Regions from separate parts of the Psychrobacillus sp. FJAT-21963 genome, predicted to be linked through region 1. Evidence: riboswitches for the same ligand, from Rfam matches in the RefSeq annotation. Region 1 holds a riboswitch; the other holds the start of a gene.
What was found. A riboswitch is a leader RNA that binds a small molecule or an ion and turns the genes downstream of it on or off. The one in region 1 is predicted to bind cyclic di-GMP.
Positions count from the first base shown of each region.

Region 2: another riboswitch for cyclic di-GMP. It lies ahead of AN959_RS21035 (DUF5667 domain-containing protein); the one in region 1 lies ahead of AN959_RS13345 (OmpL47-type beta-barrel domain-containing protein).

Region 1 covers NZ_LJIY01000005.1:184,441-203,466, forward strand. The annotation lists gene AN959_RS13335 (LURP-one-related/scramblase family protein) at 1-79, opposite strand, end outside; gene AN959_RS13340 (MFS transporter) at 520-1,710, shown strand; gene AN959_RS13345 (OmpL47-type beta-barrel domain-containing protein) at 2,046-6,920, opposite strand; cyclic di-GMP riboswitch class I at 7,014-7,106, opposite strand; partial or broken gene AN959_RS21745 (IS3 family transposase) at 7,346-7,878, shown strand; gene AN959_RS13355 (YafY family protein) at 8,223-9,185, opposite strand; gene AN959_RS13360 (GyrI-like domain-containing protein) at 9,297-9,776, shown strand; gene AN959_RS13365 (DoxX family protein) at 9,865-10,287, shown strand; gene AN959_RS13370 (hypothetical protein) at 10,356-10,820, shown strand; gene gltS (sodium/glutamate symporter) at 11,299-12,483, opposite strand; gene AN959_RS21370 (flagellin) at 13,558-14,937, shown strand; gene AN959_RS21890 (hypothetical protein) at 14,941-15,069, opposite strand; gene AN959_RS13385 (hypothetical protein) at 15,237-15,524, opposite strand; gene rlmH (23S rRNA (pseudouridine(1915)-N(3))-methyltransferase RlmH) at 15,952-16,431, opposite strand; gene AN959_RS13395 (CxxH/CxxC protein) at 16,519-16,686, opposite strand; gene AN959_RS13400 (S1C family serine protease) at 16,854-18,083, opposite strand; gene AN959_RS13405 (MBL fold metallo-hydrolase) at 18,231-19,019, opposite strand.
Region 2 covers NZ_LJIY01000003.1:118,702-130,635, reverse strand. The annotation lists gene AN959_RS10240 (MFS transporter) at 1-1,248, opposite strand, end outside; gene AN959_RS10235 (H-type small acid-soluble spore protein) at 1,664-1,843, opposite strand; gene AN959_RS10230 (hypothetical protein) at 1,959-2,243, shown strand; gene AN959_RS10225 (DUF1292 domain-containing protein) at 2,606-2,908, opposite strand; gene AN959_RS10220 (DUF1672 family protein) at 3,213-4,154, shown strand; gene AN959_RS10215 (SA1320 family protein) at 4,168-6,252, shown strand; gene AN959_RS21035 (DUF5667 domain-containing protein) at 6,310-7,590, opposite strand; cyclic di-GMP riboswitch class I at 7,675-7,759, opposite strand; gene AN959_RS10205 (small acid-soluble spore protein H) at 8,021-8,200, opposite strand; gene AN959_RS10200 (endonuclease MutS2) at 8,271-10,178, opposite strand; gene AN959_RS10195 (hypothetical protein) at 11,073-11,744, shown strand; gene AN959_RS10190 (DUF2512 family protein) at 11,798-11,934, opposite strand, start outside.

The sequences.
Region 1 (19,026 bases):
CATCCTTCTCCTGCTGATCTTTTACCGTAAATTTGCCACTTAGACTGAATACCTTCTGCTTTATATAAAGTTGCTTCATACTACGCCTCCTTCGATATAGCATATTATTAAAGCACCGATCTCACCATAGTTATTAATAGTGATAAGAATGTTTTTTTGAATTTTGTTTAATAAAATTTGCTAAAGAGAAAAAAATATATTTATTATATGTATTCAACGTATTATATCAAAATACCTTCTTAATGAAAAAGTATGCAAAATAAATAATTTTGCATACTTTGCTTATCTATTCATCATAAAAAAAAACGCCTTTATTTACGATACGGTTCCCCGTGGATTTCCTAAGTGCGCTTTTTTAAAATGGTCTTTTGCTAACGCTGCATCCTTGTCGATTCTGGAAATCAATTATCCTCTACTTGACTAAGATAGGGTTTTTCAGGCAAACATATTCTTGGTATGATGTTAAGGTTGTGTATTTACTATGTCACATATTTACATTCATCTAAGAAAGAGGTATTTATGCACTCCACAAAATTATCCAAGCAACATTGGTTGCTTATCTTAACACTTTCTTTATTAACATTTGTTCTCGGGACAAGTGAATTTGTTATTGTCGGAATCTTAACAGATATTTCTTCAAGTCTTAATATGACTAATGTAAAAGCAGGCACACTCGTTTCTGCGTTTGCAATTACGTTTGCCATCGCTACACCACTAGTGATGTCAGCAACAAGTCATTTTCCAAAGCGAAGATGGATGTTGTTTTTGATAGGATCTTTCATCTTCCTAAATGCTTTGTGCGTAATTTCGACGAGCTATATAATGCTCCTTGCACTTCGGATTATGACAGCGATTGTAACAGGAGTTTTAATCTCTCTAGCCATGATTGTAGCAAGTGAAACCATGCCGATTAAAAAACGCGGACTTGCTATTTCATTCGTTTTCGGTGGTTTCACACTTGCAAATGTCATTGGAGTGCCAATTGGTATTGTGATCGCCGAAGAGTACGGCTGGAATGCCACTTTCATGTTAACCACTTTCCTAGGAGGATTGGCGTTTTTGGCATCCTTTTTTGTCTTACCTCATAGACTCAGCCAAGTACGCAGTTCGATACGTGATCAGTTTTCTTTATTGACCAAGCCACGTATATTGATGGCTTTTTTCATTCCTGCACTCGGATTTGGCGCAACTTATGCAGTCTTTACGTACCTTGTACCAATCTTGAAAGAAATGGGAGCACCAAATAATTCAATTAGTATAATCTTATTTTGTTATGGGTTTATTTCGATTTTCAGCAACATCCTCGCTGGTAAAATTGCTAGCCACAATGCAATCGGTCGCCTTCGGTTTGTTTTTCTCGTCCAAGCAGTTGTTCTGACATGTTTATTTTGGACTACAAATCATTTTGTTTTAGGATTAATAAATATTGGATTAATGTCGTTAATGGCTATCCTCTTAACAACATCTACTCAGCTATATTTAATTGACCTCGCAGGAATTTATCAGCCAAAAGCAACAGGCCTCGCCGCCTCACTAATGCCAGTGGCAAGCAACGTAGGTATCGCTTTTGGTTCTGCATTAGGCGGAATTGTGTACCATCAAGGAAATTTAATGAATGTAACTTGGGTCGGTGGGATAGTTGCAGTCTGTGCAAGTCTGCTAACATTCTTTAGTCATCATTTAGACCAAAAACAAAAGACATCAGAATAGAAATGAGCAATTATACAAAAGTTAAATTTATTCTACATCGATCATTGCTACCGTTTTATATATTTCGGTAGATGGAGATGAATTTTCAGAAACAGTTGCCAGTTAAAGTGCTTACTTAGTTGCAACATATACTTTAGTAGAAAAACAGGCACATTCGCATGAAGCGAATGTGCCTGTTTTAAAAACCTCACTTATTTATGGTACGGTTCTCCGTAACATGTATACTTGCGGTTTTTAATATATCCAAATTTTTTGAAAAAACCTCATTTACTTATGGTAAGGTGCTCCATATCACAAGTAAATGAGGGATTTTGGAAATTGAAAAATATAAACTTTTATTTAATTACTTTAACAGTTTTTTGTCCAACAACTAGAACTCCATTTACGTAACCTCTAAACACAAGCGTTACTTGCGATTGATTCCACGTGAAATGAGATCGTTCGAACTTAAACTGTCCAAGTTCTGCTTGATTATAATATCCATTATTGCTATTCAAGGCTTTTACACCATTAACAGTTGCAGTATTCAAGTCGAAGCCTTTTGTACTGAACCCTTCTGGCAGAATGACACGTACTGTGAATACCCCTTTATTTCCTTTAATTACTTCTGGCATTACTTCAAGCGTAGCTGAAATGTAAACGGTAAATTGTTTTGTAATAGTTACGCTATTTCCAGCAGCATCCGTTACTGTAACAGTTACGTTATACTTACCTGGCTCATCAAATTTTACAGATTCCCCATTTGCTACAACTGTTGTTTTTAAACTTGGTGAAGTAACAATCATCTCTTCCGAAACAACACCTGAAAGACTATCGTTCGCTGAATATGTTAATTGTAATGAATCACCCAGCTTGTACTCTTTGTTTACATCCATTGAAACGGCTGGTACTGTTTTATCGATTTTCACTTTAATAGTATTCGATTCCTCCACATTACCTGCTAAGTCAACAGAATAAAATTGAATTGTATGAATTCCTTCCTGTTGGACTTTGAAAGTATCTCCTTCCACATAGGCAAATCCATTAATTGAATAAAACGTTTTTTCTACGCCACTTTCAGCATCTTGTGCTTGCAATTTTACAACTACATCTTCGTTTGTCCACTCTGTCGGAGCTGTCGCAGTTGTAGTAGGTGCCGTTAAATCTGCTTTTATTTCAATTGTTTGTACTTCCTCTTTGTTTCCAGCAACATCCTCTGAATAATAACTAACTTTATAAGAAGATTTGCTTCCGTCTACTTTAATTGTTGTACCTTCCACATATGCTGCTCCATCAATTGAATAGAACGTTTTAGATACTCCACTTAATGCATCTGTTGCAAATAAGTTAATAGATGTATTTGCAGTAAACCACTCTGGAATTTCACTAGTTTTTGTAGTTGGCGCTTCTGTATCGATTTTCACAAATACAGTTTTTTCTGCTTCTTTGTTACCTACTTTATCTACAGAGTAGAAAGTAATTTTATTAATTCCTTGCTCTGACACCGTAAACGATGTTCCAGATTTAAACTCATCATCATTTACTGAATAATACGTATTTGCTACTCCTGTCTCGTCATCAGATGTAGATAATGTTACATCTACAGGACTTGCATTTGTCCAATTACTTGGTAAATCCGCTGTTGTAACAGGCGCTGTCGTATCCACAATCAATTTCGCTAACACGACGTTTGATGGTGTTGATTCACCAAATGAGTTACTGTATGCCGTTACATAATATTCATGATCTGCATACGTTAAATCTGAAAACGTGTAAGATAAATTATTAATTTTTTCGGCAATTAACACTGGTTCCCCATTCACAATTTCATATAAATTGTAACCATTTGCATACGTTACAAAGTCCCATAAAATTCGAGCACTTGTCGGACTTAGTAATTTAATACTTGCTACTGGGGGCTCCATTACTGGATATACAATGTCCACTTCCAATTGGCTAGAAGGAGCTGATTCACCGAAACGATTACTAAATGCAACAATTTCATAATAATGCGTTGCTTCTGAAAGATTAAATAGTTGTGTAGTTAAGGCTGATCCTTTGTATACTAGCTGACGATTTGATCCCGTTACTTCATATACAAGGTATTCGTTTGCCCAATTAACAGCTTTCCATGACAAAGTAACGTTGTTGCCGTTAAAAATCGTGTTAGTCATGACTGGAGCTTGTACTTCCGGCCAAATAATCTCGAAATCAATGTTAGTTCCTTCTGCCGATTCACCAAAACGCGGACTAACAGCATGAACTACAAACTCATATTGACCTTCTACCATTTTAGGAAATGATGCAGAAGTAGTTGTTACTGTATTCTTTAATACTTTTTGTCCATCAACGATTTGATACACTTTATAGCTCGTTGCATACGTTGCAGCGTTCCATTTTAAAACGATATCATTCACATTCGTAGCTGTTTTCGTTAAATTGCTAGGCGCTTGCATTTCTGGGAAAACTAAATTAATTGATACTTTGCTTCCTTCTGCTGATTCACCGTAACGAGAATTATACGAATGAATTTCAAACACATACTCGCCCTCTGGCTGATTCGCATACGTTACTGTTGTAGTATTTACTGTACTTTTTAATACTTTTTGTCCATCAATAATTTGATATACTTTATAGTTTGTCCCGAAAGGAACTGCTTCCCAAGTTAATTTAATGTCATTTCCATTTACGAAACTGTACGTAGCATTACTTGGCTTAGACATTTGTACTTCACTCATATTAACAGATACTTCTTTACCTTCTGCTGACTCTCCAAAGCGAGGGCTTACAGAATGAACAACATAGACATGTTCCCCGTATGATACATTAGACAACGTAGTTGATAAATTTGTTACTGTATTTTTCAGTACTTTTTGTCCATCAATAATTTTATACACTTTATAGCTTGTTGCATATTGAACTGCTCCCCAAGTTAAAGAAACGTCATTTCCATTAACAATTTTAAATGTTAAAGAACTTGGTGCATCCATATTCGGGAACTGTAAAGGAACTGTAATTTCTGATGCAGTTGATGACTCACCAAACAATGACGAGAAAGATGTCACAACATATTTGTGATCGCCTTCTGATTGGTTCGTATAAGTCACAGCCGTTCCTGTTAACGTGCTCTTTAAAATTCTTTGACCATCGACAATTTCGTAAATTTTATAGCTCGAAGCACCTGTAACAGCTGTCCACGTCAACTTAATGTCATTTCCATTAAGAATTGTATACGCTAAACTTGTTGGTGCAGGTAAATCTACGCCATTTAATGTTAAAGAAACTGTACTACCTTCTACTGATTCTCCAAAACGGTTACTTACAGAATGTACTTCATACGTGTATTCACCTGGTGCCATCTTTGTATAGCTAATAGTTGTTCCTGTAACAGTGTTTTTCAACACTTTTTGTCCATCAATAATTTGATACACTTTATAGCTTGTCGCGTTTTCTGCAGCATCCCAACTTAAAGTGAAATCAGTAGTATTTTTAATAACATACGTTAAGTTTGCCGGTGGACTCATTTGTGGGAACTTAATCTCGAAAGAAACTTTCGCATTTTCCGCTGATTCTCCGAAACGGCTAGAGAAAGCATGAATTTCATATTTGTAATCACCTACTGGTAAATACGTAAACGTTGCTTTTGTATTATTTACTGTACTTTTTAATACTTTTTGTCCATCAATAACTTGATACACTTTATAGCTTGTGGCATACGGTACAGCATCCCAGTTTAATGTAACATCATTAATGTTAGCTGCTGTATATGTCGGATTCGTTGGAGCTGCCATTACAACAGGCTCTACCTTTACAGAAATTAAACTTCCTTCTGCCGACTCACCAAAACGACTACTTACAGAGTAAATTTCATAAGCATAGTCTCCTGCTGAAGAGTTTGCATACGTAACAGCTGTTGTCGATACTGTGCTCTTTAATACTTTTTTTCCATCGATAATTTGATATATTTTATAGCTTGTCGCATTCGTAGCAGCGTCCCATTTTAAAACAATGTCGTTTCCATTCGCAATTGAATACGTAACATTGCTTGGCGGCATCATCGCAACTTCTCCGATGTTTACCTTTACTTGGCTTCCATCTGCCGATTCACCAAAACGGCTACTTACAGAATGCACTACATACTCATAATCTCCAGCAGGTAATTTTGTGTATGTAACACTCGTTCCTGTTACTGTACTTTTTAATACTTTTTGCCCATCAATAATTTGATAAATTTTATAGCTTGTCGCATTTGCAGCAGCGTTCCATTTTAACGTAACATCATTAAGATTTGCAATTGTGTACGTTAAGTTTGTTGGAGGAAGCATCGTTACCAATCCTACATTCACTGTTACTTGACTTCCTTCTGCCGATTCACCAAAACGACTATTTAGAGAATGAACTTCATATACGTATTCCCCACCAGGAGTATTCGTATATGTAACACTCGTTCCTGTTACAGTACTTTTTAATATTTTTTGCCCATCAACAATTTGATATACGTTATAACCTGTTGCGTGTAAAGAAGCAGTCCATTTCAGTGTTACGTCATTAACGTTTGCAATTGTATACGTCAAATTCGTTGGAGCTGCCATTTCTGGATGATGAATTGTTACGTCCACAGTATTAGAAATTGGCGACTCTCCATATTTAGAGTTAAATGAAGAAACTGCGTACGTGAAATTCCCTTCAGGAGCATTTGAAATCGTATACGTTTTACCTGTTACTGTAGTAACTAATGTTTGCTCTCCATTTGGTCCAATTTGGTACACTTTATATCCTTCTACATACTGAGAAGTCGTCCAGCTCAAGTTAATGTCGTTTGCATTTTGTAAAGTGTAAGAAAGTGTTGGAGCTGTCATCGTTGGATAAGCAACGTTCACCGTAATCGGTGCACAAGGACCAGATTCTCCGTTCGCACTTAACGTTGAAACGACATATGTATACGATCCTTCTGGTAGGTCATTAATCGTATAACTGTTCGTAGTAACTGTACCACGTGGTGTTAATTGACCTTCTGTAATTTCATATATTTTATAGCCTGTAGCATTAACTATCGCACTCCAAGTAAGCTTCACATCATCTGGTGTGATATGTTGGTACGCAAGGTTACTTGGCGGCAGAAGGTTGTTATCTGTTGCTCCCAAAACATTTTTCATTGGAAACAGGAAAACTTGCAAAACTAACACCAATGCTAGTAATGCTGAAATTTTACTTGATAAACTTTTACCCATGTTCTTTACCCTACCTTTCAGTAGTGAATAAGGAATAACGCGCATAAAAATAAGCCTCTTAACAAGGCTCATAATAAAAGGACTCTGAATCCTTGCGGTAACCGGCTGCCATCCACATAGCACTTAGCGTGGTCCAGGCCCTTGGCTTTGCGTCACACGATTTCTCGTGGTTTGCCTTTTTCACTTGATTATTTTATATGTTACAAGGCTATCATAATACCTTAGCCACATACGTGAAACTGCTTTTATACCTATCTATACTTAACTCTAGTATTAAATAGTCACACTTGCATATGTCTAAATTCCTATAAAGATGGATCTGCGTTTTTTACAATTAAGTAGCATGTATAGAACGAAAGAACCACACCTTTAATTTCACTCATAGTTCCGGAGCATAAATGAACCATTTTCCCGACGTCAAAAGCTCATACAAAGAAAACGTCGGTAAGATTGCGACAAATATTTTAAAACGTGATTTCGTTGTGCCAAAACCAAACGAAAGATCGGTAACGGATGTGACGGAATTCCATTTATTTGGTGAGAAACTTTATCTATCACCTGTACTTGATTTGTTTACCGTAGAAATTATTGCGTATAACGTTGAAAAACGCCCTATTTATCCATTTGTTTCAAAGATGTTAGAACAATCCTTCACTCACTTATCCGAAGAAGGTGCCCCAGTACTTCACTCTGATCAAGGGTGGCACTATCAGACGCTCACGCATTAAAAGAACATGGCATTACACAAAGTACGTCTCGTAAAGGAAACTGCCTCGATAGCGCAGTAATTGAAAACTTCTTCGGTCTCTTAAAATCAGAATTGCTTTACTTACAAGAGTTTGAAAACATGGAACACTTAAAGCGAGAACTTGAACAATATATTGAATACTACAGTCACAAACAAATTAAGGAAAAATTAAAAGGATTAAGTCCGGTACAATACCGAACTCAATCCTTACAAATAAAGTGTCTAACTTTTTGGGTTCATTTCACCTACACTTTTTTAGGGTTTGTCTTTATTCTAATATCTAATTAACTTGGATATGGTTCACCCCACTAGTTCGGGGCTAAAACATCCTCTATTTATGATAAGGTTCACCGCAACGCATCTAAATGAGGTTTTTACCTTTTTTGTTAAAATGATTTTACTAGAAATTCAATAAAGAACAGTACTGATAAAAATGCTATTAACCTCTCAAAGTATTTACACTAATCAGAAGTATATATCTCCCCAATGTGTGCAAAATTGAGAGGCACTGCAATTGGCCAAGCTCAAAATTATTTGGCTTTTAACCGCATGGCTTAAGTGCAGAACAAACATACTCTCTCATGTAAACCTTCTAAGACTTCTACTGGCACTTCCCTGACCTTGATATCCTCGCCTAGGAAAAGCAGCCAATTTGTTATTTCGGTCAATTCTCCTGAATTATTAACATTGATAAAAGTCTTTAGAATGGCTGTGGTTTGGTAAGGATTTGTATAGGAAATTGAAACTTTTAAAGGATGGTATTTTTTGAACTGGGCAATTGCCTTTGGACCAAGTTCAAGGACAAGGTTGATTACTTCTTCCTGCTTACTTAGTTTTTCTAAAATATTTTTCTTACTTAATCTTTTTTTCGTAGAGTATGGCTCGACATTGGTGAGATTATCGACAGGAAAAATATCCCTATTCTCTTCCTTTAAGTCAAATCCTTCAATCAGCCAAAGGCTTTTTTCACGATAAAGGTGCAAGAGATAAATTGGATAAGTCTTTACTATCTTCTCTTCTTCGATAGTAATCAATAAATAGCGATCCAAAAGAAGGATTTGGATAAGTTTTTCTAAAATAGGATGGGGGAGGTCTGACAGATCAAGTAGGTCGGGATTATTAGGGTTAGTTCCTTCAAAAAGCAAGATTTGATTTAAAAGAACGAGGTCATCTTGCTGGTTTTCTGAAATGAGGCCTAGTAATTTTTCAGCTAAAGACTGACGGCTCTTTAGATAAGGGAGTTGTTGATTTCTTGTGGCCATAAAGGCAATAAAGAGAGCTTTAATCTCATTATCGGTGAAGCGGACAGTGGGCAGGACAGAATTGTTCATGACAAAATACCCTCCATCCCTTCCAACTTCAGCAACAAGGGGCATCCCCATGGCTTCAATTTCTCTGATATCTCTAATAGCGGTTGAACGAGAGATGTTAAATTCTTGCATGATCTCAGAAATTGTAAAGTGGGATCGGTTGTTGATATACCGCATGATGATATTAATCCGTTCAACTTTTTTCATCTGGACCTCCTAAACAGTATCATTTTTTGACACTATTAAAGACTATTATAAACTCATCAAGTGAAAAGACAAATCATTTGATAAACTTTAAAAAAGAGGAAGGTTTTGAAAATGGCAAATTATACTTTAGAAGAAAAAGACAGCTTTATCGTTTTAGGTTTGGGAACTGAGCTTACGAGCGATTACACAGACTATGCTGGCATAAACAAGGAAAAGGCAGACTTTTGGCAGTCAGTCAAACAAGATGGACGGCTTGACACGTTAAAAGCCCTAGCCACAAATGAATACATTTTCGTCGTTAACGAAGCCGTGAATAACAAGATGATGCATTATGCTGGTGTCATGACAGAGGGAACATTACCAGAAGCAACTAGAGTTATCCAATTTCCTAAGGGAGAATACCTCGTTGTTAAAGGAGAAGCGAATACAGATGAAGAGTTGAGTAACAAACTTACTGGCATTGCCTTTGGAGAAGCCTTGCCAGAAGCAAATAATGTTGCCTATGTTGGTGGCCCAAATACAGCTGTTGTGATGGGGCAGCGAAACGGCTTAGTATTTGGTGAAATGTGGATTCCTGTTGTTAGGAAATAAAGGGAGGTGTCTATTTAGGAGTTTATTATTCAGAAAATTTGTAACGTTTAATAAGTTTTCACTTAAAACAATGATTAGGAGGGATCAAATGAGTAAGGTTATTGGTGCGGAAACAACCGCGAAGATAGAAACCCAGCTCAATGGAAATTTGATTGCATATTGGTCAGTCACATTACTACTCGCAGGATCAATTACGTTAAGTGGTATCGGGCAACTGATGCAATTGGGGGGAAACATTGAGTTAGTGACGAATATTGGTTACCCATTATACATCACGAATATTCTTGGGACTTGGAAAATACTTGGAGTCATCGCTATCGTCGTGCCACGCTTTCCTAGACTTAAAGAATGGGCTCACGCTGGTCTCTTCTTTTTAATGACTGGTGCGGCTTTGTCTCATGCGTTTGCTAACGATTATGGTGAATACGGGTTTCATGTTATCCTTCCTCTTTCATACGCTGCACTCAATATCGCTTCATGGGCGCTACGTCCGAAGAGCCGCAAACTATAAAGAGGGTTGGACTTTTTGGTGAAATGTGGATTCCTGTTGTTAAAAAAAGATAAATGGAGGGTTGGGAAATGTCCTATATAGTTGATTTTAAAAATGTGTCTACGGTTGATTTAGAGTCTTCACCTGTAGTAGAAGCGCTTGCTGGTTTACGTGCGAACGAGGCCCGTTACTTTATGAACAAATATAAGCATGAATTTACGGTTGTACCTGCTAGCGAAAGTCAGGAGACCCTTGATTATGTGAACCGAATTTTGAAAGAAGAACGTGAAATTGAGTTTGCTGCCAAACCTTTAGAGACTTCACGTTTTCAAGTGGAAAATATCAAATTTGCCTACGTCTTTTATGAGGATGGTCTTGCAATCAACGTCATGTATACGGTTGATGACCCTAAGAAACGGGCCGTTGGTTTTAAGCTTTCTGAGGGGATGGAAGTACCAAAGGAATTAGAAGGAAAGTTTAAGTTTGCTAGGCAGAAGTCTAAACTTGCTGGAACAATTCGAGGCTCATTTTTTGTAATTAAAGGCGAATATTAAAGTCAACAAAAGTGCATATGGAGGATTCAACCATTTTTTGTAGTTGTGTTCAATCAGGATTTTTTTCATTTTGATAAGAAAATCCTGATTGAACAAAAACAACCATTCATGTTACAAATGTTCATCTAGTCACTCAAAAATCAAAATAGCACTTCTCCCATCAAACTTTTTCTAAAAACCTCATTTACTTATGATACGGTTCGCCGTACCTAATGTAAATGCGGTTTTCCCAATAAACACTTATAATATTTAGAAGGTGTGATACGTGTGCTAACAAATAAGCTTGCCTTAATAGGTGAGCGAGAAGCGGACTTAGTGGGTATAAAAAATATTGACGTAAGGATTCTCACTTCTAGAAGATAACTTTTTGCCTCTTCATCCTTTCTTATACAAAAAAGCTTCCAGCCGATAGACAAGGGCTAGAAGCTTTTATTATTAAATCAAAGATAGTTAATCTGGAAACAGTCATTCCAATAACTCACTTGAACAAGTTAATGGTCGTGATAATGATCGGTGCGCTAAATACAACATCGATCAGGAATGCACCGACAATTGGCACGACCAGGAACGCCGTGCGAGAAGGACCATACTTGCTCACGGTCGCGGACATGTTCGCCATTGCGTTCGGTGTTGCACCCAGCCCGTGGCCTAAGAATCCGGAGATCATAACAGCCGCATCGTAATCCTTGCCAAGCATTCGGAACATCACAAAGATGGCATACAAGACGAGGAAGATAACCTGGATGAGTATAATGCCGATGAGTGGTAGTGCCAGATCTGCGACTTCCCACAGCTTGATGCTCATCAGTGCCATTGATAGAAAGATCGCAAGCGAAACGTCACCGATTAAGTTGATTTCCTTCATGTTTACCGTGCCCTTTATAAAGCGATCGGTAAGATTCCGAACAATGACCGCCACGAACATCGCCCCGATATAGGACGGCAGGACGAAGCCGGTCACATTCGTAAACAAATCACCAAGATACGTTCCCACTGCCATGGAGAACGTGAGGAGGGCGACCTGGACCATGAACGACCACTCTTGAATCGGCCTCTCATCTTTCTCTACATAGCCTTCTATTTTACCCGATGCCGGCTTTAAGTCATGTTTTTTAATCAGGTACCGCGCAACCGGACCGCCGGAAAGGCTACCGCAAATCAGGCCAAGTGTGGCGGCGGCCATGCCTATCGTCAAGGCTGAGGAAATGCCCAAGTCCTCAATCGTCTGTCCGTATGCCGCAGCGCCGCCATGTCCACCGTTCATCGAAACTGCTCCGGCCATGACACCCAACAGTGGGTCAATTCCAAACAATTGAGCAAACGAAACACCGATGACATTCTGCAAGAACACCGTGACGCCACACAAGAGCAAGTAGATGACTAAGAGCTTCCCCCCCAGTTTGATGAGCTTAAAGCTTGCCCCAAGGCCGACCGTGGTAAAGAAGGCGATCATGAACAGCGTCTGTAGCGATGTATCCAATGTAATCTCGACAATCCCCGTAGTTTTCAACACTAGCGCTAAAGTAGCGAATATCAAACCGCCGACAACAGGCGCAGGGATCAGGAACCGGTTAAGGAATCCGATCCGATTGACAAGTGCCATTCCTAACAAATAGAGAGCTACTGCAAGGAACAGAGTTGTAATTTGATTGAGTTCAATCATATATCTTCACCTTTCTAAAAAGCTTTACCGCTTCATTGATGAAGTTCCCCCCAGCCGAACCGTTCAGCCGTTTTCATCAAGATCTTGGTTAACTTCTGATATGTTAAAGCTTGTCGTTTTGTCATTTGCACATATGTGCCGCCGAGCTCATCTGCACGGTAAAAAAGCTCTGACGTGTTGCAATCGTCTCACTGCAGATTTGCCTATCCAAAGTTTGCAACTGCTTTCCTTATACAAAAGATTCACCCTAAACTAATGGCGATACACAAGGAAACCATCCTCATAATCCAACAATAAATCCTAGTACTAGCACGGTAAAAATTTGATATGCCTTAGTAAATTTTAATTTTTTCTCCATCAATAAGTTTCCCTCTCCCATTGGTAAGCGCTTTCATCCCTAGGAGAAAGCTTTACACTAATATTTTACGGAAAACTTATTGAATCCTACAAAATCCGACATTTCCAGTTATATATTTTAAAAAAAATGGTGAATTTTACTCTTTTGTTCAATTAGCCCTCGCTAAACTTTTCTTTTGCTTCAATTCCATCTACTACGGGCATTAATAGATCAATTAAAACGAAGTCAGAGTGCACGGTAAGAATCGGCAAAAGACAGTGGCCCCCACTCTCCACCTCACCGATGACAAAACCAAGATTTCCTTACGTTATCATTTGATTCAGCATTGTTCGACTTGACTTGACTATTTGCATAATATAAAAGACTAAACCACCTAAATCGTTGTCGTATCAACTTTCCAGGTGGTCTTCTCGTTAAACCGCACTTACTTATGATAATGTTTTCCGTAACTATTCTAAAGGCGATTTCAATAAAAAGAATACTTAAAATAGTTTTGGTTCTTAGAATATGCAATAAAAAGGATATAAAACTCGAACATTCATATTCTCCATAATTAATTATAGTATAGTTCTGAAATTACAAATATAAGTCTGTTTTATTACCCTCAATATACATTTCCCTACACAACAAAACATCTAATTACTCACTAACAAATGGACTATATTGGAATTTTGCGGTATTATTTTACTAACAATGATATTTAAAGGAGCTAGAAAATGCGGATTCAATATAATCAAGGTTTGTTTACACAAAATCGATATAACCACACAAATACTGAATTAAATAAAACTTTAAATAAACTTTCTTCAGGCTATAAAATCAATCAAGCTGCTGACGATGCTGCCGGTTTAAGTATTAGCGAAAAAATGCGTGCACAAATTCGCGGGTTGAATCAAGCTGGGGAGAACATTCAAGATGGATTGTCTTTAATTAACACAGCTGATAGGGGATTAGCAAATATCTTGGATCCAAACCTACAGCGACTTAGAGAACTTGCAGTACAAGCTTCAAATGATACTTTAACAGATGATGATAGACAAAAAGGACAACAAGAGGTAGACCAAATAATAAAAGGAATAAGTGATATTGCTTCTAATACGGAATTTAATGACATGTTTTTGCTTGCCGGAAAGTATGATAAAGACGGAAAAAGTATAACATCTGGTTCTATAGCTCAATATGTTCAACAAGTTACAACAAGTGGAGGAGTAACGGATAAATATACATACAATTCAATTGATTACGCTAGTGCTATGATTGATTTTAGCAATATTAACTCTGCTAGTGATGTAGCTAAGTTAGATGGAAAAGGAGTTTCCTATACTTGTTGTACTTGTAATCAAACCTATAGTATTAAATTTGTAAATGGTAATCCAGATACATCAAGATTAAATGCTCCTAATCCCGTGATGGAAGTTGATGTGAGTACAATTGCAAACGGAACTGATTTAGTCAATAAAATAATTGAAACAGCTTATGGTCAGCCAGGATTTGTGTATGATCCAACTCCAACTAATTCGAATACTCTACCAAATGGCGCAACAAGTTTTGTAAAACACTATTCACAGTTAGCGTCTGATGGTGGGAAAATATATATATACGATTATAGACCCGAGAATTATGGTATTAACTGGCCAAATAATGATAGTGGAGTGTTTGAACTTAATGTTTTTGGTGAAACAGAGGAAGAAAAAGATTTGTTCTTACATTTAGATATACAAGTAGGAAGTAATTCTGGACAAAGTGTTAGAGTATCAATACCTAATGTAACGGTGGAGAAACTAAATATCGATCCTCTACCTGTTAATTCTCAAGAGAATGCAAATTTAGCAATTACTAAAATTGACAATGCAATATTGAAAGCATCAAATGCAAGATCAACTATAGGTGCATATCAAAATAAGTTTGAACACGCCTACAACAACGTTAAAAACGCTGAGGAAAACTTAACGAAAGCTGAGTCAACTATACGTGACGCGGATATGGCGAAAGAAATGTCTAAATTGAAAAAAGATCAAGTTCTTTTGCAATCATCTCAATCGATGATGGCGCAAATTAATCAAATGAGCCAAGGGATTCTAGAAATATTAGGTTAATTACTAATTTAACACAGCACCAATCCAATAAAGGACTGGTGTTGTGTTGTTTTCTGAAAAACCACACTTATTTATAATATGGTTCACCTCACTATCTCTAAGTGCGGTTTTGTAGATTTCTATTTGATTCAATAATTATTCCCTCCAATTTTTTAAATACATACTATATAAATCAGATTCATTATTTGAATCTTCACAGATTAAGCTCATTAAAAAGCTCTGTACATCTCGAAAATGCAAAATGTTTTTATTACATAGTCAGCAAAACATTTTAGAGAAAGCCTTTCAATCTTATATTATCAATTAACTACATAGTCCTCTTTTAATTGTTCTAAACTTACTGAAATAGCCATCCATTTATCAGGACTATCTGCAACAAAAGGAAGTACAATAAAGCCCACATCATTTTGTCCAGTTTTTTCTATCATAGTTAATAGTGCTTTTAACTGTTGTTGATTTACTCCCCTAACTACAGCATGTTTATCTTCTATACAAGATAAATATTTTTTTGCCACCCTTTTTGAGTAAAATAAAGGTATTATTTTTTCTGTAGAGTCAGATGGTGCACATACATATGTACCTGTCACCTTTCCATCTCTTGTTTCTATTAGTGCCCAAAATGGTTGACCAATTACATTTTCGTGAGGTAAAAATGATTGAGATAATTGATATCCACTAAATCTAAAACGATTCCTTTTGATTTTATTTACTGCATATATCGTTCTTGCTCCGAATAAAATGCGGATGAAGGATAAACATAATAACCAAGTGACGATTTTATGGGATGGTTCTCAAGCAAGTAAGATTTAAAGTCAAGATTTGCTGTGAAGAAGAACAACAAAAGATTTCAGACTTCTTGAATACGTATGATAAGAAAATTAGCATTGAACAGTCTTTCCTCCTAGAACTTGATAAACAAAAACAAGCCTTCATGCAACAAATGTTCATCTAATGAAAACAGCACCTTCCACACATGTTGGAATGGTGCTATATCTTCTTCAGAAAAAACCGCACTTACTTATGATACGGTTCTCCCTTAATAATCCGAAAAGCTCGATAAATCTGCTCCACTAGCACTAGCTTCATCAATTGGTGTGGCAATGTCATCTTTCCGAATGACAACTTTTCATCTGATCGCTTCATTACTTCCTCATGTAGACCTAGAGATCCTCCAATAACAAAGGCAATTTTGCTTTTCCCATACGTCATGAGTGATTCCAGGTCACTTGCAAGCTGCTCCGACGATTTCATTTTGCCGTCGATTGCTAGAGCAATGACGTAAGTATCTGCTCCGATTTTCGCTAAAATACGTTCTCCTTCTTTTTTCTTCACAATTTCCATATCTGCTTCGCTTAAGTTTTCCGGCGCTTTTTCATCGGGCACTTCCACCAAATCTATTTTTGCGTAACTGCTTAGTCTTTTTGTGTATTCGTCAATTCCTAATTTCAAATACTTTTCCTTTAATTTTCCGACCGAGATAATTTGTATATTCACAGGTTATCCACCTTTACATTTCATTTACAAACAAGTTATGCACATTACTTATCCACATATCCACATTAGTTATCTACATATTGTGCTCTATTTTTCATCAGCTACAATATATACTGCTGCGACATCACAGTATGTGCATTTTGTGGATAACTTTTCTTCATCCGCTAATTGTTCTAACATAGGGAAGGTTTTTTGTTCTGCTACAAACATATCTAAAGCTTGATTTATATGCGTTTCGCAACTGAATATTCTCAATTTTTCGCTTCCTTTCATTATCTTATTTTTCTCCAGGGTTATACACAAATCGTACATTCTTATCCACAGCCTATTTTAACAAACAAAAAGCGAGTAGGAAAGACAAGCTTTTCTCATCCTACTCGCTGTGTAAATCTTTTATTTACATTTGAAAGTTATCCACATGTTTATAATGCATCTGTTTCGACTAATTTCAATGTAAGCTCCACTACTTTTCCTTGGCGATATACTTTAACTTTTAAGTCTTCTCCAATTTCTTTTTCATTGTATAAATGTTTTCGTAAATCGATCGTATCTTCTACTTTCTTTCCATCCATTTCAACAATGACATCATACGTCTCCATTCCTGCTTTTTCTGCTGGCGAATTAGGAACTACTTCATCGACTACTACCCCTGTAGTTACTTCAGCAGGTAATTTCAATGTTTCTTTTTGATGAAATGCAGGTACATTGGTTAAGTCTAAAAGAGTAATACCCATAGAAGGACGATTTACTTTTCCGTTTTGCTCTAAATCTTCAATAATTGGAATTGCAGTGTTAACAGGAATTGCAAGTCCAATCCCTTCTATAGTTGATTCAGAAATCTTCATCGAGTTTATGCCTACAAGTTGACCTGCTAAATTGATTAAAGCTCCTCCACTGTTACCAGGGTTGATAGCAGCATCTGTTTGTAAAACCTCTGCTTGCCAATCTACCACTTGGTCGCCATTCAAATCAACTGGAATTGCACGATCTTTACCAGATACAACACCTGTTGTAACCGATCCATAAAAATCTAAACCAAGAGGGTTACCAATAGCAATAACTGTTTCTCCTTGTTTAAGTGTATCTGAGTTCCCAAATTCAATCACTGCATCTACTCCAGCGTCATCCATTTCAAGAACTGCTAAATCACTCCATATATCGCTTCCTACAAGTTTTGCATCCACTTTTGTTCCGTCCACTAATGTTACTTCTAGAGATTTTGCTCCTTCTACAACGTGATGATTTGTTATAACGTAAGCTTTTCCACCAGCTTTTTTATATATAACTCCAGAACCTGTTCCAGCTTCTTGTGTAGATTGAGAGTTACTCCAAAAATCAGTAACCGACTGAATATTAGTAATACCCACTACGGCACCAGAGGCCTTTTCAACTGCCCCTGTAACGTCTGTTGTCACATCAACAGAAAGCTGTTTGGTTTCCTGTGTTGTATTGTTTGATTTGATTTCATTATTTGATGGTAGGTTCGTTACAACTGAAGGTATTAAAAACCAAACGAGCAATGCACCAACCATAACGCCTGCCAACGCACTAAAAAAATAACCAGCTAGACCTCTTTTATTTTCCTTCTTTGGCTCTTCTGGTTTTTCTGGTTTTTCTGGTTTTTCTGGTTCATATGGATTATATTCGTCCATTTTCATCTCCCTTTCTTCTAACATATATGCTTGTATTAGTAATTTACCCAACTTACATTAAAATAAGATGAAAATTTTTTTAAAGTTGAATAAAACTTAAATGAAAGAACAAAAAAAGTTCCAAAAGCATTAAATAGCTTTTGGAACTTATACTAGGACTAACTCAGTAGGCTTATTGGCATCGGTATCATGTAAATGTACATATTCGCCCGCAACAATTCCACAAGATTGAAGCGTTTGTGCCACACTCATACGAGCAAGGTCCTTCATATTATTATCTTTGCTTAAATGGGATAAATAAATATTGGTATTTTTGAAATCCACTACTTCGCTCATAGCAACAGCAGCATCTTCATTTGAAACATGTCCAACATCGCTTAAGATTCTTCGCTTAACCGACCAAGGATAGCGTCCCATCTGAAGCATGCTTACGTCATGGTTGCTTTCAAAAACGAAGGAATCTGCTCCTTTGATATGTCCCTTCATCCGATCACTTACATAACCGGTATCTGTAATTAATACAAGCTTTCGATTATTTTCATGGAAAACGTAAAACATCGGATCTGCTGCATCATGTGAGACAGCAAAAGACTGAATATCAATTGTTCCAAATGTTTTTACCGTTTCCATGTCAAATTGGAATCGTTGATCTACTGGTACATTTCCTATGAGAGAATCCATAGCAGACCATGTTTTTTCATTTGCATAAATAGGTACACCGTATTTTCTTGCAACTACACCCAATCCTTTAATATGATCACTATGCTCATGTGTAATAAAAATACCAGAGAGTTTTTTTATATCCCGATCTATTTCACTAAATAGTTGTTCCATCTTCTTCCCACTAAGTCCTACATCTACTAAAAAGGAATGCTCTTCATTTTCCACATAAATTGCATTTCCACTACTACCACTTGCCAGTACACTAAATCTCATCGTTAAA
Region 2 (11,934 bases), on a different contig from region 1:
TGAAGTTAGATCAGAAGAATCTGGAACAACTACAGGCTCACCTGCTTTTAATAATACTTTGTCTCTTCCTAACAATAGGCTAAGTAATAACATTAGCACTCCCGTACCCAATAGAATCCATTCAACTCTCACAATATCTGCCATTGGTCCGAATATGAGCATCCCTATTGGCATCATTGAAGTAGCAATCATCCCAAAAACACCAAATATTCTACCCAAGTAATCACCCTCAACTCGTTCTTGAATTAGTACAGTTGTAGGTGTATTGAAAACTGGCATTGAGACCCCGAATATCGCCATGAAGAGTAAATATGCCCAAAATATTGGCATAATCCCAAGCGCAATCGTACAAATTCCCATTATAATACTGGCAAGTGTCATCGTATGCACCTTGTTTGCAAAACCTCCCCAAGAAGCAATAATACCTCCGCCTGCCATCATTCCAACCGAAAAGGCAATTTCGATTGCAGTTAATCGCCATACATCATCGCCAAAGCTTCGAGTCACTTGTAAAGGAGTTAAAAATGCGGCTGGCGCCATCAAAACAAAAAACAACGCGAAAAACAAAAAGAACTTTTTCAAAAAAGCATGGTTATTAATATATGTTAAACCTGCTTTAAAATCATTAAGATAACTTGTCGTTTGTGCTTCGGAAGCCTTTGCATGTACCTTAATTTTTAAGAATACGAGTAAAGTTACAATCGCTATAGCTGCAGTTACCACATCTATAAAGAAAATGATTTCTAATGTAGCCATCGTAAGCAATGCCGCACTCACCATAGGAGACACGAACATTATAATAGCCTGTATACTTCCGTTAGTTCCGCTTACTTTCGTCAGCTTATCCTCTGGAACAATTTGCGGCAAAATAGCCCCTACTGCTGGACCTTGAATACCTGTTCCTACTGCTCTAATAGCTGACATGGCAAACAATAGCCAAATAGCCTCATATCCCATTAAGAAGACAATTGCCATTACGAGAGTTGCTATAGCAATCAGTCCATCTGATAAGATAATGAGTACCTTCCGATTGTATCGATCTGCCCACACTCCAGCAAAAGGCGATAAAATAAATGTAGGGATGAATCCACATAATATAAATAGTGTCATCATCATTCCTGATTGTGTAGTGAGTGTTATATGCCACATAATTGCATATTGAACCAGTGAGGAACCAAAAAGGGATATCGTCTGGCTACTTAAAAAGATAATAATATTCTTTTTCCAATTTTCATATTCCGTATTCATCTTATTCACGACCTTTTCTATATATTTCCTGCATTTAAAGTAAATGGTTAAGGTCTTTTTTGCTCAAATCGAATAATTACATACACTACTATTTTTAGACAACAAAAAAAGAGGGTAGATTCACCCTCTCTTTTTTTGTTAAACGTAAAATAAAGTTTTCCTAAAGAGACAGACTAATCCCATTTACTCCACACTTAGGCAGAGCCCTTGACCATATTCAATTAACGGTTCAAAGTTTGGTTTCTTAGTCTCATAGATGCTGTCAAAAGGAAAACCTCCATTTCTTAAAGTGAATTTCATTTTACCATAGCTTTTCTTACTATACAATAAATACTAATTTGTACCGATTTCGTTTTACTTTAAATACACGAAAAGAACTGCACCTTCTTTTTGGTCCAGTTCAATAATGATTTTCTTATTGTTCAACTAAGCTCGTAACTGAAACACTTTCCTTTTTATTTGGATCATTAATGAAATGAATGGTTGCCAAATCCTTATCTCGGTCCACATGTTCAATATAAACCCTTTCTCCATTAAATGTTACATTAGACATACTTTTCGAAAAAGCTATTTCTTGAGCTCGTTCAGCATTCATGGATGTCACCTCCTTAATTTCTATAAATCCTATTGTTCCTCCATTGATGGGGTTAATACCGTTACTTTCGGATATATTATGTAAAGTAATGAGTAAAATTTAGGAGAGATAGTTAATGGAAATAAATGAAATACAGAAGTTTATATTTCACATGGAAAATGAACAAAGACAAATCATACTAAAAGGGGAAATCGAGGGCCAATCTGAGGTCCCTGGTTTTGATGACATTAAATTTAAAGGGGTCCTTGCGTTGCTTAATTCTATTGATAAACAGAATTTTAGCGAATCAGGTAACAATGCGGTATTCGACCAATACCTAATGGAAGTAGAAGAAACAATAAATGAGATGAAAAAATACAATCGGTTTCAAGATAACACAGGTTGTCGCGAAGGATTATAGCCATCATCCTCTCGATAATAATAGAAAAGTTGCAATAAAAAAAGAGGAATGTATCCTCTCTTCAGATTGTTGGCAAAAGAAATTTGGCTAACTGGTCTAGTTCATTATTCTGACTTTCTGTCATATTTTCATTTAAGTCAAGATTATTCTACCTAAGTTGGTTTGGAGAAGCGTCCGCTCGACTCCTGCGGGAAAAGCGAGACAGACGAGACCCCGCACGAAGCGAGAGCTACGGAGGAGACTCGTCGCTCGCCCGCGGAAAGCGAGCGGTAAGCTTCGGAAAATCAATCTATCCTATATAAAGATAAATTCGAGTTTGTCAACAGTCTGAAGAGAGGAGTATATCCTCTCTTCACAACTGTTTATTCATCTTCTTCATCAAAGTCTTCTGCTTCTTCTTGTGCTTCTAAAAATGCCGCGGATACTTTCTCAAATTCAGCGTCCGTCTCTATTTCCGCTAGCTCCTCACCATCAATAATTTGGAAAAAGAACACATCCACTTCTTCGACTGTTTCTTCTTGCGCATCATCCGCAAATGCAACTGCCGCATATTCCTTTTCTTCAATAGTTAACATACCAATCACTTCAATTTCTTGTTCACGATCTTCTTCATCGAGAACTGTAAGAATTTCTCCAACTTCAATGCCACCCATTTTATCGTCCATTCAAATTCCTCCTTACAATAGTTAAAGCTCATCAATTATTGTACCCTGTTAATAATCGATTAACCCAACAGAGGCTAATATTTTATAAATATCACTTTGAAAGAAAAAAGTATAAGTATATTTATCCCACTGACCTATATAACAAAAGTCCTCACTAGCTATTTACAAGTCATATCCTTTCACCTGTTTTTTCAAAATTCAAATAAAATACAAGGATTAAGTTTTCAGTTATCTAAAATTTTTTATACAATTAGTAAAAATAGGATATTTTGAACGAAAGATTTGCACGTTAGGAGGTAATTATATGCGAAGTAACAAAAAAGCCTTAGCAATCGGACTAGGCATAACCGTATTAATAGGAGGATGTAACATGGATACTGAGAATACAAAAAGCTCTGAAAAAGAACCAGTAGCCGCAACAGGAGGTCACGGAATTGCTTTAAAGACTGAAAACCTAGTGAGCGTTCAGGAGTATACAGGTGAAGGATATGCATTGAGGAATGGTAAGGAAACGGATAAAATCGCAGAAGCAAATCGTGATGAAATTGAAGTAGCAGTAAAAAAGTTCTTCAGTGAAAAATATAAAACGGAAGTAATTGTCCATAACTTAGTAGGTGCGGTTGATGGTGTTTCAGTATTCGTAGAATCAGTGGGAGAACCAAATTTTCAAGCATTTGCTATTGTTCCGATAGATGTACAAAGTAAAACAGTAAAATCAGACAGCGTGTGGTCACAGGAAGGCCAAATAGAAAATGCCTTATCAGGCGGATTATTCGCAATGGCTTATGACGAGGAAATGGCCAACTTAAATAATTTTATGAACCAAATAACGAAAGAATATCCTGTTGTTGGTAAAACTAAAGAGGCGGTAGAAAAAACGGATTCTGGTTACTCGACCCCCTATTACTATATGAGTTTTTTTACTGACGTTTTCGACCATCTTAACTCTATGTACTTAGAAAACCAAAATGTAAGTAAAGAAGAGCTCAGAAATTTCCTTGATGAAAATAAATTTGAAACAGAAGCTGTAAAAATTACTATAAATCTATTCATGAAAGAAAAGGATGTCGAACCAGATAAAGTTACCTATTCACAGATAGTATCTGAAATCGAAAGTATGGATGGTTTGCCAAGGGGTGCTTATACTCTTTTATTACACGATAATTTAATTAATAGTAAGTACGGACATGGTTCAAAAGATAACAGTATAGAGGAAACTACGATTAATGAAATTATGAAGGAATAGGAGAATATAACCTATGACTATTATAAATAACGTAACTCGTCCGAATACGAATGACAAAGATTTAGTGGAGCTAGCAGGCTATCATGCATACCAAAAATACGAAGTTAATGATATCCTACAAGTTAATGGAAAAGAATTTTATGTTATTCATACTCTTTACGATACATCCTCCGGGCTAGATGCATTAACCATTCAAAATTTTGAAACGAAAGAGCTATCCGTTGTATTTGTCGGGAGCGAACAACTTGACAAAGACTGGATTGGGACTAATACAAAGCTGTTAAGCGACGTTCCTCCCGCTCAAATTCAAGATGCAAAAGCTTATTTTCAGCATATGAACAATAAATATGGGGACATTTCTTCTGTCTCAGGAAATTCACTTGCTGGTGCTTTAACGAACGCTGTAGCCATCGAAAATCCTCAAGTAAAAGCCGTGACGTTAAATCCTGCAATACTTCCATCTGGTATGGTCGATCCTACTAAAGATTATACCAACATTACAAATTACTATAGTAAGTATGATTTTCTAACTGGTACAGAAGAGTCTATTGGAATGGGAGATCGAATTCCAGGCAATAAATACGGAATAAACAATGGAATACCAATGTTCTCAATGCTAGGGTCCAATCATACTGGCTACGTAGAAGCAGATACAGAAGGAAATTTTAAAATAGAAATAGGCATAAAAGGTGAGCCTGGACATGGATTTATTTACGTAGGAGCTGATGATCATATTGTAACTAGTATATGGACCGGTTCTCCTTTGTATAGCGGACAGACTGAAAAGATTCTAATAAACAAGGAAAATATGCTGTTGCTTTCCGATGGAATCAGGGATCATGTAAAAGGCCGTATCACTAATGTCAGAGATTATATCGGAAATTCTGTAAGCATAGTCTCGGATGAAAGTGCTCGATTTCATCAACGAGTTACGAGGCTGCAGGAAACTTTTCAATATATGTTTGAAGAGCTTGCTGGCGATCCGGTATTTAATGGTATTGCTAAAACAGGAATGATTATTAAAGAGTGCATAAATGAGCTTTTATTACTTCTAGATTCAGCAGAGGCTAGGTGTAGAGTTCTGAATAGCATTTTAAACTCAAAGCCAGCAGAAATAATTGAATTTATCTTTTCGATTGATATAGATGTTGAAGGCCTCTTTGCTCCTGCAAAAGCATATTTACATCAGTTAAAAGTAGATGTTGATAACTTAGTGGCAAACGCACAGAACATTGTTCAGCATGATATTCCAAAGTTATTTGAAGGAGGGAAAGACCTCTTTGTTGATGCGGTTGTAGGGGAACTAAACGCTCACTATAACATCGTCAATGAAAATAAGGATAAAGTATATAAACAATTAAATGCTTACGAGACTCAGGTTCATGACATAGCAATTTCTTTTCACAACAAAGACCGTAATTTGGCAAGTTCTATTCATTCAGGTTCTACTTTAGAAGATGGCGTAGATTCCGTGCAAAATACAGAAGTTTTTAAGATTGAGTCTTCTTCCTATGTAGTAGTTGGAATGAAAATAAAAGAGATTCAAGTGGAGCTAGCCCATAATCATATGAATGCAATCGGAATATCCATATTAACTCCAATACTATTGGGCTTAGAAGCATTGCTATTTTTAATAGAAACTGCATTGTCGGCAATTATTATCGCAGTTAAGGCTGCTTTAAACGTCGGTTTGTATGGAAACCCTGTAAGCTTACTCATTAGTTTGTTCACTAATTACGAGGAAAGAGTTAGAAGAGCTGTTCAAAGTGCGTTAGAACCTCTTGAGGAGATGGAAGTAACTGTGGAAGGTCTCCGAAAAGGTTTTGGTAGAATGATTGCGAATCTTCCCGAAATGCTGAATAATTTTAAACCATATATCGATACAGCCATTTTTGAACCTGGGAAATATGAAAATGTACGACTATATAATGTCTCCGCTTTAGCTATACTAGATGAGATGGAGCTTCTATTTAATGACATTATCTACCAATTATCAAACGAAAAAGCTAATGCAATTGAAGCTACATTAGAAATCTCACAGAACGTACTTGGAAATATACAGATTTTAAAAGAACAGGTGCATCGTGTAACACTATAGATTATAATGACTGAAAATTTAGATATTATTTTTAATAAAGAAAAAGACAAAGGGGGTTTACTCCTCTTTGTCTTTTTTCCCGTTATTCGATTTTTCCTTGTCGTTATTTCCTTGTTGTTTAGCCTCTGCTTCTTGTTTCTTTGCTGCAGCATTTGAAGCCTCTTCTTCAACTTTCGCTGCTGCTTCTTTTTGTTTAGCCTCAGCTTTTGCTTTCGCTTCTTCAGCTTTAAGCGCGGCTTCCTTTTGTTTAGCTTCTGCTTTTGCTGCTGCTTCTTTTTGTTTAGCTTCTACTTTCGCTACTGCTTCTTTTTGCTTAGCTTCTGCTTTTACTTTCTCTTCTTCAGCTTTTTTAGCTACTTCTTCGGCTTTTAATTTTGCTTCTTCCACTTTTTTAGCGGCCTCTTGTTTTTTCTCCTCAGCTTTCGAAGATGCTTCTTGTACTTTTGGTGCAGCTGGTTTCTTAGTATCTGTAACTTTAGGTACCATAACCGCTGAAGCAGTTACTGGTTGTTGCGTAGATTCTTTTTGTACTTCATTTTCCTCTTCTAGAGGTACTTCTTCTTTTGAATCTGTTGTGTTTTCATCCGCAACAGCATCATCTGATTCTACTTCTTCTATCGGTTCCTCAGATTCAGTGGCTTCTTCTTCTGAAGTTTCTTCTTTCTCTTTTTCAAGCTTAGCTAGTTTTTTCTCTATCTTTTTAGCCAATCTTTCTTCCGCTTTTACAACATTTTTAGCAAGTGCTTCTTTAGCTTTTGTATTTTCTACTTTTTCTAATGCTGCTTGTAAAGCAAGAAGATTTGATGAGAATTTTGCTTCTAAATCAGCATAAGCCGAATCTACTTCGGATTCTTCTCCCGTTGCATCATCTTCAACAGCAGGATCATCTTCATTAGCATCTTCATCCGGATTGTCTTGTTCTACACTTTCTTTATACTTAGCTAAAGCTTCGTCTTGTTGGTCAATCGCTAGTTGTAGTGTTTCAATTGCTTTCTCTTCATCACCTTGTTCAAATAATGCTGTCGCTTCTAGAATTCGCTCTTCCGCTAATGCGCTAAGCAATTCTGCTTCTTTCATGTCATCGAATGTGAAAGCCAATTGAACACTTTCTTGCAATGATTTAAGAAAATAGAAAAAATCACCGGGTAATAATGCAGGTTCTTCCGTATCATTTGTATCATCCGTAACTCCAGATTCCACTTCTGAGTCATCCTCTACTGTTGTCGTGGAATCATTCGTTTCTGCAAATGAAGGACTAACACCTACAAGAAACACAATGAAAGCAACAAACATAAATGCAAGCAGTGTTTTTTGCAAATTCCCTTTAAAATTGGACATAAAAAAACTCCTCTCTCCTATTAAAAATAGAAATACAAGGAAGAACTGTGAATTGAACTTTATTTCAAGTTTTCATCCATATTCTTCGGTAGTTCAGCCACCATAGCCGTTAGGCGTTAGGTCTGAAACTTTGCGTCTTCATCTTTCGACAAATTTGCCTTTTTCGGAATAAGTACCTACATCTAAATAATGCAAGTCCCTATCAAGGATAATTATATATTACTAGATTATAGATATCTATCTATTTTTAACTAATTTTCCTGCGTACTTTCGGCTAGGAAAAAAGCACCCCCATTATTTGTGAGTTACAACGGTTCCAGACAAAAAGCGAGTATGTGAACGATTTCGTTCACATACTCGCTAAGAGATACCTCGAAGAGTTTTTCAGTTGCCCTCATAGGGTGCTTTTTTATACGTAAGTGCAACTATGTTACTGTTCCATTAAGCTTGTGACAGAAACACTTTGTTTATTTTCTGGTTCATCAAGGGAATGGATTGTCGCTTTTCCATTTTGTTTGTCTACATGTTCAATATAAATATTTTCACCGTTATAGGTTACATTAATCATATCAGGCGAAAAAACAATTTCTTCTGCGCGTTGTGCATTCATTGCTTCTACCTCCTTTTAAAATTCAATCGTTATTATATTTACCCAATCTTACTTATATATACTTAACAAATCAGCATTCACTTTGCCCTTTCTTTATTTCTTTAGAAACTTTCTTCAACGCTTTTTTAGATCCTCTTTCCATGTCATGTTGGAATTTCCGTTCTTTGTAACTTATAAATAAAGTACTGACATCATATCCTTCTGGATAAAGCTCTGTAGCTTTTACTTCAAGCTCTATTCTTTTTGCATTCACCTTTATAATTTCATTATTATAGAACACTAATACATTATTGAAATTGTCCTTTTTCTCATACACAATTCCCGAATCGTTCTGTTCCATTATTTTTACTCTGTCCCCCATTTCAAATTCATAAGTGTGCTCTTCCCTAGTTGTGATTTGTACCGGCTTTTTTACTTTATTGTCTCTTACCCGTTCTAAATCATAATTTTTATTTTCAATATAGTGCTGTGCTTTTTGAAGTACCTTTTCACGTAAATTCATTTTCTTCGAAATCCAAAGCGCGTTACTATCTCCTGACTTACCTATTAAAAGCTTATACATCGGCTCTAACGCTTCACTGTTAAATTGCATTGCTGCATTTATGAAGTCACTATGAATTTCCGAATAGCGTTTTATTTCTCCGTAATGAGTGGTAGCCACTGTAATACACCCCATTTGATAAAATTCCTCCAGGATAGCAATGGCTAGTGCAGCTCCTTCATTCGGTTCGGTCCCACTTCCAATTTCATCAAAAAGTAGTAGCGTGTTATTCGTGGACGCACTCATAATCTCTGAGATATTTTTCATATGAGATGAAAAAGTACTAAGGGAGTTTTCAATGCTTTGATTGTCACCAATATCTACATAAAGATGATCAAACACTGCTATTTCTGTACCTTCATCGGCCGAAATATGAAATCCTGACATGACAGCTAATGTTAATATTCCAATCGTTTTCAAAACGACAGTTTTTCCACCAGCATTTGGTCCTGTGATAATTAGGCTACGATAACCTTTTCCTATCTCGAAATCTAACGGCACAATATTTCCAGACAAAAGCGGATGCTTACAATTCGTCAGTTTAATATATCCATGATTATTTAACCTCGGCTCGATTCCATCCATTCTTTTACTAAACTTCGCCTTCGCAAAAATCATGTCATACTGACCAATCAGTTCAATATTGATGTTTATTTGTCTATTTTCCTCTAAAACACTACCTGAAAGAGTCGCTAAAATTTGGTACTCCTCTATAGACTCCTCTGCTTTAAGCACAGCCAATTCTGCATTTAGTTTTGAAATTGCAGCAGGTTCAATAAACACCGTAGATCCTTTGGAAGACATTTCAACGATTGTACCAGCTACCTGATTTTTATAGGAAGCTTTTATAGGAATTGTAAAACGATCATCCTTTTTGCTTATAAAAAATTCTTGAATATACTCTTTATTAGCACTACTCTTCAAAAACTTATTTAACCTTTCTTCAATTTTATCTTCGACTTTATCTATTTGATTTCGAATTCGTTTCAATTCTTTACTCGCTTCCGAATCTACTCTATTCCCTTTTATAGAATAATTAATATTTTCTTCGATATCTCTAAATTCCATCATGGAATGAGAATAAGAATGGAGAACTGGAGCAAAAAACTCCTTATCCAACATAAACTTCTTTATCGTTCTACATCCTCTCAAGAAGTCAGATATAGCAACTAACTCAGAAGGACCTAAAATCATTCCCTTTTCAAGCTTTTCCATTTGCAAGTTTATATTGGAAACACCTTTTAGGGGAAGATGACTTTCAGCATCCAATAGCTTTCTTGCCTCTGTCGTTTCATTTAACCTGTCTTGTACCACCTTAATATTCGTGCTTGGTTGAAGCTTATCAAGTAATTCCTTGCCTAAACTACTGACACAGTGTGATTTCACCATTTCCTTTAATTCGTCATATTGTAATTTTTCATATGTCATCATATTCATGTGTAACCCTCCTTAAATTTAAAAACAGAAAGCTCCCGTTTAGTTGCTAGCCCCTGCGGAAACGCTCCTCTGCGACAAGCTTTGCGCAGGAGCAAATTGGCATTTGACCTTGGGCGACAGCGCCTGAACAATTTTCTGAGTAAAACACTTGCTCGTCATTAATAAAAAAATGCCCGCAAGAATCTCACCTACCATTCCAAGTTCACGTTAATTCGTAAAATGGATAGAAAGCTCCTGCGGGCATTCGCCTAGTGATTTGCACCAGGCATTTAATCATCAACTAACAAGCAATGAAAGATAAAAAAGCATGGCAGGACAAATCCCGCCATGCTTTTCGATCTAACATACTAGTATGTTAAACGAATATATGGAAAAGGAAGCAGTCTTTAAGGTAGGTATTCACAATGCTCATAGACACTGTGAAACAAGGCATACTTAAACAAACTGGAATATAACCAGTTCTTAAAAGCCTTATTAAACTAAATCAGTATTAGTTCATACCTACTTCAGACATACTTCACCACACCTTTTATAAGAATATTTTCAATATAGCATCATTTAAAACGAGAGTCAATCGGGCACATTATAATCCCCAATCTAATTTTAAGACATCTTTGAAAGCCAATAGAATCCATTAGGCAACAGATTTACCACTCCATTCAATTTTCTATGCAAACATCTTAATTGTTATTAACACTTCTTTATGAACGATATAAAGAAGTGTTTTTCGATATAAACAGTCTTTAATACTTATACATTAGTATCTTAGACTCAAAACTAATAAGATTCCAAAGTACTATTTTTACCAACTATACCCATTTTCACTTGCATGCCATAAAATTTGGTAACTATAATTATAATATGAAAATAATTAATGATATGGGGATGAGGTAAATGAAGAAGGCGTTTTTGTTTTTAGGGGTATCAATAACCATGATTTTAGCAGCATGCGGTGATACCAAAGAGTCAACGGAAGATAAAGAAGATTCCGATGCAAATGTTTCAACAGAAGTTTCAGCAACTGAAACAGTAAATGCAGAAGACAGTGATCAAAAAGATGAAACAGAAAAGACCGAAAATAAATCAGAGGATAAAGCGGACGGTACTAGTACAAAAGCTCTCCCTCAAGGAGAAAATCTGTTAAAAGAGGATATCGTATTTGAATATGAGGACGGAGATATAGTCATGACCATCAATCATGCCGAGTTCACGAAAGAATTTGCATCCTCTACAGGAGATGACAAGCGAAGTATCATTTCTGATAAAGAAATTTACCTTCATTTATCAGGGACTATCAGTAATGACACACTAGATTCATTCAGTTATGGTCATCAATTAGGAAGCGTTAAGTTTAAGGCAATTTACGATAACAAACATGAATTTGATTTCCTAGCTACAACAGAATCATTAGACGGATCTAAATTGGAAGGTGCAAGTATCGACTCCTTACAAGAGCAAAATTTCCACTTATACTCACAAGTCCCTCTTCCAGTTTCCGAGCGAGATAACTCCCTAGTTCTTGTTGTAATCGATAGTGAAGGCGAACACGAAATCGTCCTTCGTTAATAACAAAAAGCATCAAAGCCTTCACAAGGAACTTTGATGCTTTTATCTTCACTTTAATGCTTTTTAGCAACTCCAGAAACCTCATCCAACTTTGATATATATTTTCCTACGAAAACTGTGCGATCAAGGTATTTATGGAAAAACCATTCTCCTAATGCTATAACAATTGCAGATATGATAGCACCAACTG